2 linked regions of the Bradyrhizobium sp. AZCC 1610 genome follow. Each later gene encodes a partner of the first gene's protein in a complex. Links are inferred from orthologs where the notes say so. Each region holds a gene or a part of one and is shown on either strand. Other genes may lie near its edges.

The links. The genes of interacting proteins can lie anywhere in the genome.
Region 2: the proteins of dnaN (region 1) and V1279_RS32660 are in contact, whole or in part, in a cryo-EM structure (PDB 8GIZ), measured with the Escherichia coli proteins. The link is inferred for Bradyrhizobium sp. AZCC 1610 from one-to-one orthologs.

Annotation. Positions count from the first base shown.
Region 1 is NZ_JAZHRR010000001.1:7,010,713-7,018,339, reverse strand. The notes cover bases 2,058-5,001. They hold dnaN (DNA polymerase III subunit beta), read right to left. Parts: upstream 4,117-5,001; coding sequence 2,998-4,116; downstream 2,058-2,997. Other genes in these bases: dnaA (chromosomal replication initiator protein DnaA), read right to left, coding at 4,536-5,001; recF (DNA replication/repair protein RecF), read right to left, coding at 2,058-2,618. In the rest of the region: V1279_RS34370 (acyltransferase family protein), read left to right, coding at 18-515; more of recF, read right to left, coding at 1,479-2,057; more of dnaA, read right to left, coding at 5,002-5,963; rpsT (30S ribosomal protein S20), read right to left, coding at 7,284-7,550. UniProt on the Escherichia coli protein: Confers DNA tethering and processivity to DNA polymerases and other proteins. Acts as a clamp, forming a ring around DNA (a reaction catalyzed by the clamp-loading complex) which diffuses in an ATP-independent manner freely and bidirectionally along dsDNA.
Region 2 is NZ_JAZHRR010000001.1:6,654,587-6,662,255, forward strand. The notes cover bases 2,783-5,768. They hold V1279_RS32660 (DNA polymerase III subunit gamma/tau), read right to left. Parts: upstream 5,205-5,768; coding sequence 3,360-5,204; downstream 2,783-3,359. Other genes in these bases: recR (recombination mediator RecR), read right to left, coding at 2,783-3,013; V1279_RS32655 (YbaB/EbfC family nucleoid-associated protein), read right to left, coding at 3,015-3,335; V1279_RS32670 (hypothetical protein), read left to right, coding at 5,466-5,609; V1279_RS32675 (HIT family protein), read left to right, coding at 5,667-5,768. Outside these bases: V1279_RS32635 (DNA recombination protein RmuC), read left to right, coding at 1-378; V1279_RS32640 (AmpG family muropeptide MFS transporter), read left to right, coding at 480-1,850; V1279_RS32645 (hypothetical protein), read right to left, coding at 1,955-2,383; more of recR, read right to left, coding at 2,408-2,782; more of V1279_RS32675, read left to right, coding at 5,769-6,092; nudC (NAD(+) diphosphatase), read left to right, coding at 6,097-7,047; V1279_RS32685 (sugar kinase), read left to right, coding at 7,128-7,669. UniProt on the Escherichia coli protein: Part of the beta sliding clamp loading complex, which hydrolyzes ATP to load the beta clamp onto primed DNA to form the DNA replication pre-initiation complex.

The DNA.
Region 1 (7,627 bases):
CCCGGATTAGCTCTCCATTGTCCCAGCCTTCATCAAAATATCGGCCCGATGTCGATGGCCTCCGGGCCATCGCCGTGATGCTGGTGCTGAATTTCCATGCGTTCCCGGACGCCATGCCGGGCGGCTTCATCGGCGTCGACGTGTTCTTCGTGATTTCGGGCTTCCTGATCACGGGCATCATCACGCGCGAACTGGAACTCGGCCGCTTCAGCCTGGTCGAGTTCTACAACCGGCGAATCCGGCGCATCTTCCCGGCGCTGATCGTGGTGCTCTCTGCGACATTGATGCTCGGTTGGTTCTGGATGCTGCCACAGGCCTTGGCGCAGCTCGGCAGCGACAGTCTCGCCAGCGCGGCGTTCTTGGCCAATATCGCGCTGTTGCTGCAGTCCGGCTATTTCGACGTCGAGTCCGCCAAAAGCCGTTGCTGCATCTATGGTGGCTCGGCATCGAGGAACAGTTCTATCTGTTCTGGCCGCTGTTGGTATTCGCAGGGATTATCAAATTCGGTCCGCTGACGCTGCTGGAGCGCCACTTGATATTGCTCGCGAGCACGCTCTTGGCCTGGGCGACCTACCGGTTTGTCGAGATACCGTTCCGTTTCGGCCTCCCGAGCCGGCGCAAGATGTTCAGCCTCGGGGCCGGCATGGCGATGATAGCGGTTGCGGGTATTGCCGTCATTTGGGGGCGCGGCTTCGACGTCCGGCTGCCGCCGGAAATCCGCGCGATGGCCACTGTGCCGACGGAGAGCTTCAAGTGGCGGTTTCACGAATGCCTGCTCGATCTCAGCAACGAAACAACGTTTGCCGACACTTGCGTCGATCGCGATCGGCGCCCGCTGGTCCTGATGTGGGGGGATTCGACCGCGGGCGCCCTGCTGCCCGGCCTGCGCAAAGCGCAGGAGCAGCGAAACTTCGGCATCGCGCAGCTTACCTCCAGTTCCTGCATTCCGGCGCTCAACGCCGACATTGCGAGCCTGCCCAATTGCCGCGCGATGAACGACAAGGTTTTCTCACTCGTCCGGCAGATCAAGCCGGATATCGTCTTGCTGCATGGAACCTGGGAAAAATATCTCGACAACGTGGCCGAGACCGTGGTCGCGCTGTAGAAGGAGACGAATGCGCGGGTCGTTGTTCTCGGCGGCGTACCGACGTGGCGGCGCGGACTTCCGTCCGAGGTGCTAAGGTATTTCATCCTCCATCGTGCGCTGATCCCGCAGCGTTCGCCCAATGCCGCACCACCTACCGCCTACGATGCCGTGATGCGCGCCAGGCTCGAGCCGCTGGGCGCGGAATTCATCTCGGCGTCGGACGTCTTTTGCGATGCGCAGGGTTGCCTGACCCGCACTGGCGATGCGGCGAAAGATATTGTCGTGAGCGATCAGGTGCACCTGACCGAAAAGGGATCGGTATTTCTGATCGACTCGATCATCGACCGCTTGCTCGGCGGTGTATCGCCCGCGGGCAGGGCGCGTTAAGGACTCAGACGCGACGGCTCACCTGGCCCGATTCCACGTCGAAAATCTCGCCGGTCGCGCCGATGTCGACGAAGGCGGCCGGATCGGCGCCGGTCATCCAGACCTGTGCGCCGAGCTTTGCGAGTTCATCGAACAGCGCCTTGCGCCTGACGGGATCGAGATGCGCGACGACCTCGTCGAGCAGCAGCAGCGGCACGATGCCGGTCATCTCGGCAACCAGCGTGGCATGGGCCAGCACCAGCCCGATCAGAAGCGCCTTTTGCTCGCCGGTGGAGGCGTCGCGGGCCGGCATATTTTTGGGCGCATAGACCACCTGCAGATCGGTAAGGTGGGGACCGTCGAGCGTGCGGCCGGCCGCGGCGTCGCGGGCGCGGCTGGCGCGCAGGATCTCGCGGTAGCGATCCTCGACTGCGGTCGCGGACTCGTTGACCAGCGCATTTTCCATCCAGCCGTCGAGCATGATCTGTGCCGACGGAAAGGCCGAAGCTTGGCCACGTTCGCGCAGCATCGTTGCCAGCCACGTCACCGTCTGGCCGCGGGTGGCGGCGACCGCGACCGCAAGCTCGGCGGTTTCGCGCTCGATCGCGTCGCACCAGTGGTCGTCATAGTTGCGCACTTCAAGCAGGCGGTTGCGCGAGCGCAACGAGCGGTCCAGCGCCGAGACCCGGCTGGAATGCTCGCTGTCGATCGCCAGCACCAGCCGGTCGAAGAAGCGCCGCCGCTCGGAAGCTGCGCCGAGAAACAGCCCGTCCATTGCGGGCGTCAGCCACACCATGCGCAAATGATCGCCAAAGGCGGTTGCCGAACCCACCGGCTCGCGGTCGATCCGGCAGCGCCGGCTGGTTGACGCCGCCTCCGCGGCGGGCGCATCGATACCGGTGCCGAGCGTGGCGAGCCCCAGCGCGCCCTCGACCTCGGCGGAGACCGCCCAGGAGCCGTCGCCCTGGTTGTCGGCGACATCCTCCAGCGTCGCGCGCCGCAGGCCGCGCCCCGGTGACAGAAACGAGATCGCCTCCAGGCAATTGGTCTTGCCGGCGCCGTTCGGCCCCACCAGCACCACGACATCACTCCGCGCCTGCACGCTCGCCGCGCGGTAGTTGCGGAAGTGCGTGAGGTTGAGGCGATGGATGCGGGAGGGGGTCATGGCCGGTCGTCATTGCCGGGCTTGACCCGGCAATCCATCGTTCGCGTCAGCGGACAATTTCTTCGTAAAGATCGCGCCAATCGGGATTGCCCGCGACGATCAGATCTATTTTCCACTCGCGCGACCAATGCTTGATGTTCTTCTCGCGTTGAAGCGCCGGCGATCGTTTCGTGCGCTTCGAAATAGACCAGTGTCTTGATGCCGTACCGCTTGGTAAAGCCGTCCGCTAGGCCTTCCCCGATGCTCGTAGACGCGCCGAACCAGATTGTTCGTTACACCCACATACAGTGTTCCACCGGGCTTGCTGGCGAGGCTGTACACCCAATAGGTCATTTGGTTTGATGGATTGCCGGGTCAAGCCCGGCAATGACAGTTGGGCTCACACCCGCATCGGCATCAACACGTAGAGCGCGCCCTTGTTGTCCTTGTCCTGCACCAGCGTCGGCGAGCCGGGGTCGGCGAGGCGCAGCACGGCGACTTCGCCTTCGATCTGGGCGGCGATGTCGAGCAGATAGCGCGAGTTGAAGCCGATATCGAGGGCGTCGGAGGCGTATTCGACTTCCAGCTCTTCAGTGGCGCTGCCGGAATCCGGATTGGTCACCGACAGCACCAGCTTGCCGGCGGACAGCGCCAGTTTCACCGCGCGGCCGCGTTCGCTGGAAATGGTCGAGACGCGGTCTACCGCAGCCTCGAAATCCTTCTTGTCGACGATCAGTTCCTTGTCGTTGTTCTGCGGAATGACGCGGCCGTAATCCGGGAAGGTTCCGTCGATCAGTTTTGAGGTCAGCACGACGTTGCCGAGCGTGAAGCGGATCTTGCCCTGTGACAGTTCGATTTTGACTTCGGCCTCATTATCCTCGATCAGCCGCTGCACTTCGCCGACCGTCTTGCGCGGCACGATCACGCCGGGCATGCCGGTGGCGCCACTGGGCAAGGCCAGATCGATCTGCGCCAGCCGATGGCCGTCGGTTGCCACCCCGCGCAGGGTTGCGGCCTTGGCGCTGCCGGCCGTGTGCAGATAGATGCCGTTGAGGTAGTAGCGGGTTTCTTCGGTCGAGATGGCAAACTGCGTGCGGTCGATCAGGCGCTTGACGTCGGCAGCCGCGAGCGAGAACGAGTGCGTCATGTCGCCGGCGGCGAGATCAGGGAAATCGCTTTCGGGCAGGGTCTGCAGCGTGAAGCGTGAGCGGCCGGCGCGGATCGCCAGCACCGAACGGTCGCCGTCGGCTTCCAGCACGATCTGCGCGCCATCGGGCAACTTGCGGACGATATCGTAGAACATATGCGCCGGCACGGTGGTGGAGCCGCCAGTCGCGGTTTCCGCCGCCAGCGTTTCGGTCACCTCCAGGTCGAGGTCGGTCGCCTTCAGCGACAGCCTGGCGTTTTCGGCGCGGACCAGCACGTTGCCGAGGATCGGGATGGTGTTGCGGCGCTCGACCACACGATGGACGTGGCCCAGCGATTTCAGCAGTTGCGCGCGTTCGACGGTGACCTTCATTGCAATATCCGCCAGAGATGGAAAAGCCGGGCGGCCCGTAAAGGCAGCGCCGCGGCATTGGAAACCCGAAAAGCCGGATCAGGATCGGATCTGATCAAACCCCCGGGGGGACCGCAAGGTGGCGCGGATGGCCCGCCGGTGCAAGGGAGGCGAGACCCCGTTCCCCACTTTTGCGGCAGAAAATGGCGGCAGAAAAAAATTCTCCCACCCCAATTCTCCCACATCTGGGATCAGGGGAGGGAGAGGTGGGGGAGGAGCCAAGTTCTTAAGGGGCAGGTCCCGTTCCTGCTCGAGCTTCGGCTCTGATTGAATCAGAGCCGAAGCTCTAGATTCTTGTTTTAGCGCGTTTTCTTCACGCGAACCGGTATCCACCCCGGATCAAGTCCGGGGCAGGCTTTCGCTCGAAAACGCTATAACCGCTATTCCTGCAATTGCCGCTTCAGCGACTCGACCTCTTCGGACAGAGCGATATCCCGGGCCACCAGCGCCTCGATCTTGCGCACGGCGTGCAGCACCGTGGTGTGGTCGCGTCCGCCGAACCGGCGGCCGATCTCGGGCAGCGAACGCAGCGTCAGCGTCTTCGCCAGATACATCGCGACCTGACGCGGCCGTACCACGTTCGCGGTCCGCCGCGACGAGAGCAGGTCCGAACGGCTGACATTGTACTGCCGGGCGACCACCCGCTGGATGTCCTCGATCTTGATCCGCTTCGGTTCCTGCGGGCGGACCAGGTCGCGGACCTCGCGCTCGGCCATTTCCAGCGTCACCGGCTGGGCGTTGAGCTTGGAGTGGGCGAGCAGGCGGTTGATGGCGCCTTCTAGGTCGCGGCCGTTATGGGTGATGGTGCGCGCCAGATAGTCCAGCACCGCTTCCGGTACTTCGAAGCTCGCGTGATGCGCGCGCGCAGCCGCCACGCGCGACTTCAGGATTCCGAGCCGCAGCTCTTCACCGAGCGAGCCCATCTCCACGACGAGGCCACCCGCCAGCCGCGAGCGCACGCGATCGTCGAGGCTCTCGAGATCGGACGGCGGACGGTCGGCGGCGATCACCACCTGGCGGCCGGCATCGATCAGCGCGTTCAGCGTGTGGCAGAACTCGGCTTGGGTCGACTTGCCCTGCAGGAACTGCAGGTCGTCGATCACGAGCACATCAATGCCGCGTAGTGCCTCCTTGAACGCCAGCGCCGTCTGCGTTTTCAGCGCGGCGACGAAGCCGTACATGAACTTCTCGGCGGTGAGATAGAGCACCTTGCGCTCGCTGCCCGAATTGCCGGCCCACGTCACCGCCTGCAACAGATGGGTTTTGCCAAGGCCGACGCCGGCGTGAATATAGAGCGGATTGAACATCACGGCATCACCGCGGCGTCCTTCGGCGACCTGACGTGCGGCCGCATGCGCCAGCGTGTTGGAGCGGCCGATCACGAAGCTCGCAAAGGTCAGGCGCGGGTCGAGTGGCGAGCCGCCGAGCGCATCATGGCTGGCGGATACCGGCGCCGTCGCAGTCGCGCGCAATTCTGGCGCGGGCCGGCCATTGGCCTGCTCGGCGCGGCGTTGATCGGCTGGCGCGATTTCCTTGGCGGGCGCGGCGCAGCGCATCGCGGTGCGCACGGTGAGGTCGATGCGGTGCACTTCCGGCATCTCGGCCTGCCAGCAGGTCAGAACACGGTCGGCGTAATGCGCCTGGATCCAGCTCTTGAGGAACCGGGTCGGAACCGAGAGATGCACGCTTTCGTCCTGCACACCTTCCAGGTCCATGCGCGCAAACCAGCTTGTATAAACGTCCTCGCCCACGGTCGTCCGCAACCGTCCCTTCACGCGCGACCAACGATCCTGTTCCGTATTTGTCATTGCCTGAGAACTTTTCTGAATGAGTAAGTAATGGTGTTTGCGAAATCGGCCGGCGAGTTGACGTGACCTCGACGCGGAGCTTCAGCCATCAGACAAAGATCGGGCGTTCGGCGGAATCGCCGTTTGCTGAGATCAAAGGCTGGATGGAGTGAGAGGCTACCGCGAGGTCAGCGCGTACTCGACGGTCTGCCCGGAGTTCGCGTGGGTGGACGACTGGAAACGTCGTTCAGGGATTCAGAAGCGGTCTCGATGGAAATGAGCGTGCCGAATGTCGCGTTGATTCCGTAAAACATAGTACCTCCCCCTCTCGCCGCGAGAACGCGCGGCGAGCAATCACATCACCAGTGTTTCAAAGCCAGTCTGCCGCTACCGAACATCCGCTTGTCCGACCGCTGCGCCGCCGCGTATCTCAGTCTGTCGTCTTCAACACGTTCACGATCTTCGCGTTCCCACTCGTTGCATCATCGGCCAGCATCTTATTCCCCTTGCCTTATTCCCCTTGTCCGGAACGCACTGAACGCGAGCACCACGCCGGGAAATTTAGACACAGAACAGCCGCTCTCATATTGCTATGAGCTACCAACTCAGCTTCGCTTGGAAAGCGTCGCTAACGCGCACACCGCCGCCGATTTGCACGTCCGCTCTTGGGTCTCATACCGCGCTGGTCAGGAGAGCCTTGGGCGTCGCGAACGAGTAACAAATACACCAAGCGCGATTTCTGACAATCCGTGATTCGACGACGTGGCCCGACTCTTCGTCGGTGTTGCAACACTGCAATTGCGAAACTCCACACCAAGTTTTTGAATCCGCGCGTAGAATCGCGCGACTCCGACAAGCGTGACAATTTTCGTTGCACTCGCAAAATTTTTTAAGAAACCGTTACAATCGTGGTTACCGGGACCAATTTTCGAAACGCTTGTGCTCGCTATGTGGATAAGTGATTAGCGAGACGAAGTTTTTCGGAATTGTTTTTCAGGGTAACCCCGCGCGGCAGAGATGCGGGCGGGAAGAAGCTGGCGTCTGATTGGTCAGCCGTTGCGATCGCGCTTCTCGCAAATGCGCATGGCAACGCCGGTGCAATAAATTGCACCTCGTAAAATTACGGCGCTAGAAATGTGACACGTAACCCGGTGCTCAGCAACGGGACAATTGAACTGTCACGGCCAATCCAGGGCCACGCTTTCAGCGTGAGCCAAAAATGCAACAGGATGCACGTGCGTGGCGAAATGGATTTTCGGGTTCGCGCTCGTACGCCCGGCATGACAGAAAAACAAAAGCCCGGCGAAGCCGGGCTTTTGACGAATATCTATTTCTGTCAGTTCACTTCGCGAGCTTGGCGATCGCGTGCGTCAGGCGCGACACCTTCCGGCTCGCATTGTTCTTGTGAATGATGTTGCGCTGCGCGGCCTGCATCAGTTCCGGTTCCGCGTGCTGCATCGCCTTGAGCGCCGCCTCGCGATCGCCGCTCTTGATCGCCTCCTCGACAGTCCGAACCGCGCCACGCATCTGGGTGCGGCGCGACTTGTTGACGATGGTGCGGCGGGCAATCTTGCGGGTCGCCTTTTTGGCGGAAGAGGTATTGGCCATGTTCTCAACTATCCTTCGGCTGTCATCGCTCGGGTGGTCGGGCTTGAGCGCGCCGGCCGTTCAAATTGCGTGATCGA
Region 2 (7,669 bases), 360 kb from region 1 along the record:
ATCCAGAAGGCCTACCGCGCCCGCGTCGTGCTGGTGTCGCCCTCGCTGCTGATGCTGGCGATTCAGGTGATGCAGCAGATCCTGAAAGACGCCAGGATGCGCGACGCCGCCGACCAGATCCGCACCGAGGTGCTCAACCTCGGCGACGATCTGGGGCGCCTGCGCGAACGCGTGCTGAAGCTGCAGAAGCATTTTGGCGACGTCAACGAGGACGTCAGGCAGATCCTGATCTCCGCCGACAAGATCGAAAAGCGCGCCGGGCGGATCGAGGAACTCGATTTCAGCAAGACCGACGCGCCGGTGGAAGTGCCGCGCGTGGTCAAGGGCGGAACAGCCGAGCTGTTCCCCGTGCCGCGCAAGCTGCAAGCGGGGGAGTAGGCAGTTATTGCGCAGCTATAGCCACATATCAAACTGTCATCGCCCGGCTTGAAGCCGGGCGATGACAGTCTTTTTGTTGCAGAATCTGCTAACACCCCTCCATGACAGCACCAGAATCCACCTCCGTTTCACCTGAGAAAGCTGCCGCTCCCGCACCGTCCTGGCGCGAGGGCTGGGCCGTCTATCTTCAGCCGCGCGTGCTGATCGTGCTGATGCTCGGCTTTTCGTCAGGCTTGCCGCTGGCGCTGTCGGGATCGACGCTGCTGGTATGGATGCGGGAATCCGGCGTGGATCTCGGCACCATCGGGCTGTTTGCGCTGGTCGGCACGCCCTACACGCTGAAATTTGTCTGGGCGCCGCTGGTCGATGCACTGCACGTGCCGGTCTTCACGCGCGCCTTCGGCCGACGCCGCGGCTGGCTGGTGTTCTCGCAACTGCTCCTGATCGGTGCGATCTTGCTGCTGGCGCTAACCGACCCGGCGCGCTCGCCGCTGTTCGTCGCGCTCGGCGCACTGCTGGTCGCAACGATGTCGTCGACGCAGGACATCGTGGTCGATGCATTCCGCGTCGAAAGCCTGCCCGAGAGCGAACAGGCCGCCGGCATGGCCTCCTACGTCGCGGCTTACCGGATCGGCTTGCTGGTATCGACCGCCGGCGTTCTATTCCTGGTGAGCGCATTCGAAAGCACCGGCATCGGGCGTCACGCAGCCTGGATGTGGGGCTATGTTGCCATGGCAGCACTGGTGCTGATCGGCACCGTCACCGCGCTGGCCGCAACCGAGCCGGAACAATCGGTGCGTGCGGAGGCCAAGACTCGCGGCGAGACAGCTTTCTCGCGCGTCATGCATGCGGCCGTCGGGGCGTTCTCCGAATTTCTCGCCCGCAAGTATGCCTGGGTGGCGCTGGCCTTCGTGGTGCTGTTCAAATTCACCGATGCGTTTTCCGGCACGATGACCGCGCCGTTCGTGATCGACCTCGGCTTCACCCGCAACGACTACGCCGCCATCGTCAAGGGTGTCGGCCTTATCGCGACCCTGATCGGCGGATTTGCCGGCGGCTATCTGGCGCGGCGCTATTCGCTGGTCGCAAGCCTGTGGATCGGCGGCGTGCTGCAGGCGATCTCCAACCTGGTGTTTGCGTGGCTCGCCTATGTCGGCGTCAATCAATGGGCGCTGGCGGTCGCCATCTCGGCGGAGAACTTCACTGGCGCGATCGGTACCGTGATCTTCGTCGCCTATCTCTCGGCCTTGTGCCAGAACCCGCTGCACACCGCGACCCAATACGCGCTGCTTACCGCGCTCGCCGCAGTAGGGCGCACCTACCTGTCCTCAGGTGCGGGCTATGTGGCAGAGGCCACGGGCTGGTCGCTGTTCTTCGTGATCTCCGTCGCGGTCGCAGTGCCGAGCCTGATCCTGCTGGCGTGGCTGCAGCGGCGCGGGCATTTTGACGAATTGGGGCCGGTGAAGATTTAGTCCTGTAGCCCGGATGGAGCAGAGCGAAATCCGGGGGCCGGTGCGATGGCGGCTGAGATATCCCGGATTGCGCTTCGCTCCATCCGGGCTACGAAGTTCGCTGCTTAGTGCTTCGTCACCACGCTCCATTTGGTGATCACGGCTTCGCTCATCTGCCCGGCGTCCTGCGCACAGGCGACTTCGTCGACCTTGACGGAAATTTCCTTGCCGATGAAATTCTTCAGTTGCGCGGCCTGGGCGTCGCTGCTGGTGACGAGCTGGAACGTCTCAGGTCCCGTTTCGAGATTGCAGAGCCCGTTCGGCGGCGGCAGCCGGCGCGGTTCGCTGGTGATCTGGTAGGTCGCGGCGCGCTTGCTCTTCTTGCCGCCCTTCATAGCGTTGAGTTCGCCGGACAGGACGTCGCCGGCATTGATCGGCTTGCCGGGCTTCGGCGCCGGCTCGGCCTGCTGCGCCCATGCGGAAGGCGCAACCAGGGCTGCGGCCATGATGATGACCGCAAAGCGGGAGCGTTTGCCGAATCGTGGTTTCGTCATGTCGATCAGTTCCGTTGATGTGGGTTAGAACAGCGTTCGCTGCCGCATGGCAGCCGATAGCGTACCTTCGTCGAGATAATCAAGTTCGCCGCCGACCGGTACGCCGTGGGCAAGCCGGGTCACCTTGACGTTGGCGTCCTGCAGGAGATCGGTGATGTAATGGGCGGTGGTCTGGCCATCAACCGTTGCGTTCAGCGCCAGAACGATTTCGCTAACTTGTGATTCGTGCGCGCGGGCCACCAACGCGTCGATGGTCAGATCCTGCGGACCGACGCCGTCGAGTGGCGACAATGTGGCGCCGAGCACGTGATAGCGGCCGTTGGTCGCATTCGCCCGTTCCAGCGCCCAGAGATCGGCGACGTCGGCGACCACGACAATGGTCGAGGGATCGCGGCGCGGGTCGGTGCATACCGTGCAGGGATTTTGCGTGTCGATATTGCCGCAGGTCTTGCAGACCTGAATCTTGTCGATCGCGACCTGGAGCGCGCCGGCGAGCGGCGTCATCAGCGCCTCGCGCTTCTTGATCAGGTGCAGCGCCGCGCGCCGCGCCGAGCGCGGCCCCAGCCCCGGCAGGCGCGCCAGGAGCTGGATCAGACGTTCGATTTCGGGGCCGGCAACGCTTGCTGCCATTTCAGGTGAGGCCAAGCCCGGGCGGCAGGCCGAGCCCGCCGGTCAGCGCCTGCATCTTTTCCATCGCCGTGGTTTCCGCCTTGCGCCGCGCATCGTTATGCGCGGTCACCAGCAGATCCTCGAGCACTTCACGCTCCTCGGCCTTCATCAGCGACTGGTCGATCTTCACGCCCTTCACTTCCATCTTCGCAGTCATGCGTACGGCAACCAGCCCGCCGCCGGAAATGCCCTCGACCTCGAGATTGCCGAGCTCTTCCTGCATCGCCTGCATCTTGGATTGCAGCTCCGCCGCCTGCTTCATCATGCCGAGAAAATCAGCCATTTATCCGTCCTCTCGAGAGTCCGATCAGTCGTCGTCGCCGTCGGAAATCTCGTTCAAGTCTTCAGCGATAATACTGGATTCCGGCGGCTCGGCGGCAAGCCGGCGCACCTCGACCACCTTGGCGCCTGGAAACCGCGCCAGCACCTCCTGGACGCGCGGATCGGCTTCCGCGGCGCGCGCGTGCTCGTTCCTCGCCTGTTCGTTCTGCGATCGCAGCGTCGGCTGGCCGGCCTCGTTGGAGATGACCACGGTCCAGCGCCGCCCGGTCCATAATTCCAGCTTGCGGGAGAGGTCGTTGACCAGCCCGCGCGCCGCATGGCGCTCCAGCGCCACCTCCAGCCGCCCGTCCTCGAAGCGAACGAGGCGCATATCGGATTCCAGCGCCGTCTTGGTCAGGATATCGCGTTTCTCGCCGGCCAGCGCGACCAGTTGCGGAAAAGTGGTGATCCGCAGGACGGGCGCGGACTCCGTTTGGGCCGATGGCGCCACCATTTGCGGCCGCGCAGACGCTTCAGCGCCGGAGCGGGGCGAGACAGGCGTCCGCATCGGCGAAGCCGCAGACATTGAAGATACCGGTGCGGTGGGCGCAGCCCGTGACGGCGCCGCGCCGCCGGAGGCAATTTGCGATCCGCCGCCGTTCTGGTCGAGCATCCGGATCGCCTCGTCCGGCGTCGGCAGGTCGGCGACATAGGCGATGCGGACCAGCACCATTTCCGCGGCCGCCGCCGGCCGGGTCGCGGTCTGCACCTCGGTGATACCCTTGAGCAGCATCTGCCACATCCGCGACAGCACCCGCATCGACAGTTTTGCGGCGAACTCGCGGGCACGGACGCGCTCGGTCTCGCCGAACGCGACATTGTCGGCGGTGGCCGGCACGATCTTCACGCGGGTGACGAAATTGACGAATTCGGCGAGGTCGGACAGCACCACGACCGGATCGGCGCCGACGTCATACTGCGAACGGAATTCGCCAAAGGCGCTGGCGATATCGCCGCGCGCCAGATGCTCAAACAGGTCGATCACCCGGGTGCGGTCGGCCAGGCCCAGCATCTGCCGCACCGCGTCGGCACGGACAAGGCCCGCCGCGTGCGCAATCGCCTGATCGAACAGGGAGAGCGAATCGCGCACCGAGCCTTCCGCGGCGCGCGCGATGATGCCGAGCGCCTCGGGCTCGACCTCGACGCCTTCCTTTTTCGCGATGCTGGAAAGATGCCCCATCAGCACGTCGGCCTCGACGCGGCGCAGGTCGAAACGCTGGCAGCGCGACAGCACCGTGACCGGGACTTTGCGGATCTCGGTAGTGGCGAACACGAATTTGGCGTGCTCGGGCGGCTCTTCCAGCGTCTTCAGGAAGGCGTTGAAGGCCGCCGTCGACAGCATGTGGACTTCGTCGATGATGTAGACCTTGTAGCGGGCGCTGGCCGGCGCGTAGCGCACGCTGTCATTGATCTGGCGGACGTCGTCGACGCCGGTATGGGACGCCGCGTCCATTTCCAGCACGTCCATGTGCCGGCTTTCCATGACCGCCTGGCAGTGCACGCCGAGGTCAGGCATGTGGATGGTCGGCCCCTTCACCGACCCGTCAGGCTTTTCGTAGTTCAGCGCGCGGGCGAGAATCCGCGCCGTGGTGGTTTTGCCGACACCGCGGACGCCGGTCAGGATCCAGGCCTGCGGAATCCGGCCGGTTTCGAACGCATTCGAAACGGTGCGGACCATCGCCTCCTGGCCGATCAGGTCGTCAAAACTGGACGGGCGATATTTTCGTGCCAGCACCCGGTAGGGCTTGGCCGTCTCGCCCTGGCCGCCGAGGCCGAAGCCGCTCTGGCCGGCGTCGTCTGACTTGTCGGGGGGAGCGCCAGCATCACTCATCGGTCGATCCGCAATTGATTGTCTCTCGGGGCCGGCTTGCGGAAAGGAACGAAACCAGGCGCAAGGCGCGGACTTTTCCGCTCTCCTTGCGCGATTCGCTCGAAAAACAGGTAGGAGACTGACGAGCGACCCGATCCGGACCTCGTTAGGGCTGCTTCCTTCCGGACCTGACCCGGTTGGCGAGTGGCTCGTCCACCGCCAATCTCCCGGTCCTTATTTGGGGCCAAAAGGGTCGGAAAGCAAGCGGGGTTGGTGGGTGCCATGCGCTGGAACTACCCCCGTTTCGTCAAGGCCGGGCTTGACCCGGCCATCCACGTCTTGCTTCTTCCAATTCAGCGCAAAAAAGACGTGGATGCCCGGGACATCCCGGGCAAAAACGCGCTTCGCGCTTCTGCCCGGCCATGACGGGTGTTGTTTGCAGGGCCGCCCTCTGCAATCCTACTTTGAGGATCATAGACCCTAATGCCCTCTGACGCCTCCGCCTGGTCGCTGCATTCCCAGCTCAAAAAGGACACCATCGACATCGGCGACCTGCCGCTGTGCAAGGTGCTGGTCATCAAGGATGCGCATTACCCGTGGCTGTTGCTGGTGCCGCGCCGGGTGGGTGCGGTGGAAATCATCGACCTCGACGAGGTCGAGCAGGCGCAGTTGATGACGGAAATCTCCCGGGTCTCGCGCGCGCTGAAAGAGGTCACCAGATGCGACAAGCTCAATGTCGCGGCGCTGGGCAACCTGGTGCCGCAGTTGCATGTCCACGTCATCGCGCGGCGCACCAGCGACGCGGCCTGGCCGCGCCCGGTCTGGGGCGTGATGCCGCCGCTGGCGCATGACGCCGAGGAAGTACAGAATTTCATCAACGCGCTTCGCCGCAAGATCTGGTTGGGTTGAACCGATGTCCGCATTCGATAAATATCCGCTGGGGAAGCCCGCTTTCGTTACCCACATTCTGGATCGCGCCGCGCATCTGCGCACCAATGACGAAAAACTGTTCGCACTGGAGGGCCAGCGCAACGCCGGCGCCTATGTGATCTACCGCGACTCGCTTCTGGTGAGGCAGGAGGCGGATGGACCGCGCGTGCTGCTCGGCGTCGAAGAGGCGGTGAAGCTCGGCGCCAATCCCGGCACGATCTTTTTAGGCCTGCGCGACGGCGCGCCTGTTTTCGGCATGGGCATTTCGGCCGCGGCCGTCGAGAAGCTGATGACGCGCGACGACGTCGCCGTCACCGAGCTGCGCGGCATGGCCATGCAAGGCACGGTGCCGCCGGAACAGCTCTCCGCCATCGCCATGGCGAAATCGATGGTGACCTGGCATCAGCGCCACGGCTATTGCGCCAATTGCGGCACCCGCACGGCGATGAAGGACGGCGGCTGGAAGCGCGAGTGCCCGAGTTGCAAGGCCGAGCATTTTCCGCGCACCGATCCGGTCGTGATCATGCTGGTCACGCATGGTGAAAAATGCCTGCTCGGCCGGCAGAAGCAGTTTTTGCCCGGGATGTGGTCATGTCTGGCCGGCTTTGTCGAAGCCGCCGAGACCATCGAGGACGCGGTCCGCCGCGAGATTTTCGAGGAATCCGGCATTCGCTGCACCGACGTGAGCTATTACATGACGCAGCCATGGCCCTATCCGTCATCGCTGATGATCGGATGCGCCGCGCGCGCGCTCAACGAGGATATCGTGGTGGACCGCACCGAGCTCGAGGACGCACGCTGGTTCGATCGCGCCGAGGTCGCCCTGATGCACCGGCGCGAACATCCTGACGGCCTGTTTGCGGCGCATCCGTTCGCGATTGCGCATCATCTCATCGGACGCTGGGTGCATGACGGAAAAGAGACTGGTGCATAGCGGGAACCGTCCATGGACCAGTCGATTAACTCGGGATCTTGGTTCCGACTGAAGGCGGAACCGACATGACGGATTCCCAGATGAACTTTCAAGACAAAGCGCCCACAAGGCCGCCGCGGATTCTCTGCATCGGCATGCCGGTGCGCGACCTTACCTTCAATACACCCGGTGTCCCCGGGCGTGGTTCCAAGGAGAATGCGACAGGTTTCGACGAAATCTGCGGCGGCAACGCGTTGAATGGCGCAATTGGCATCGTGAGGCTCGGCGGCCGAGCCTCGATCTGTGGGCCTATGGGTGATTCCAGGGAGACGTCCAGTCGTTTCATCTTCGAGCAGATGGCGCATGAGGGCATCGACACAAAGCACCTCATTCACATGCCGGGGCTGGTGACGCCGATCTCGGCGGTGATGATCGATCCTTCCGGCGAACGCACCATCGTGACCTTCCGCGATCCGAAACTGTGGCATGTGAAATTGCCCGATTTCGACACACTGCTGGACGATTGCGCCGCCATTCTCACCGAGAGCCGCTGCGCCGAATTCTGCACCGAGCTTTGCGCCGAAGCTATCAGGCGCGGCATTCCCGTGATCGTCGACGTCGATCGCGCGATGTCGCTGCGCGA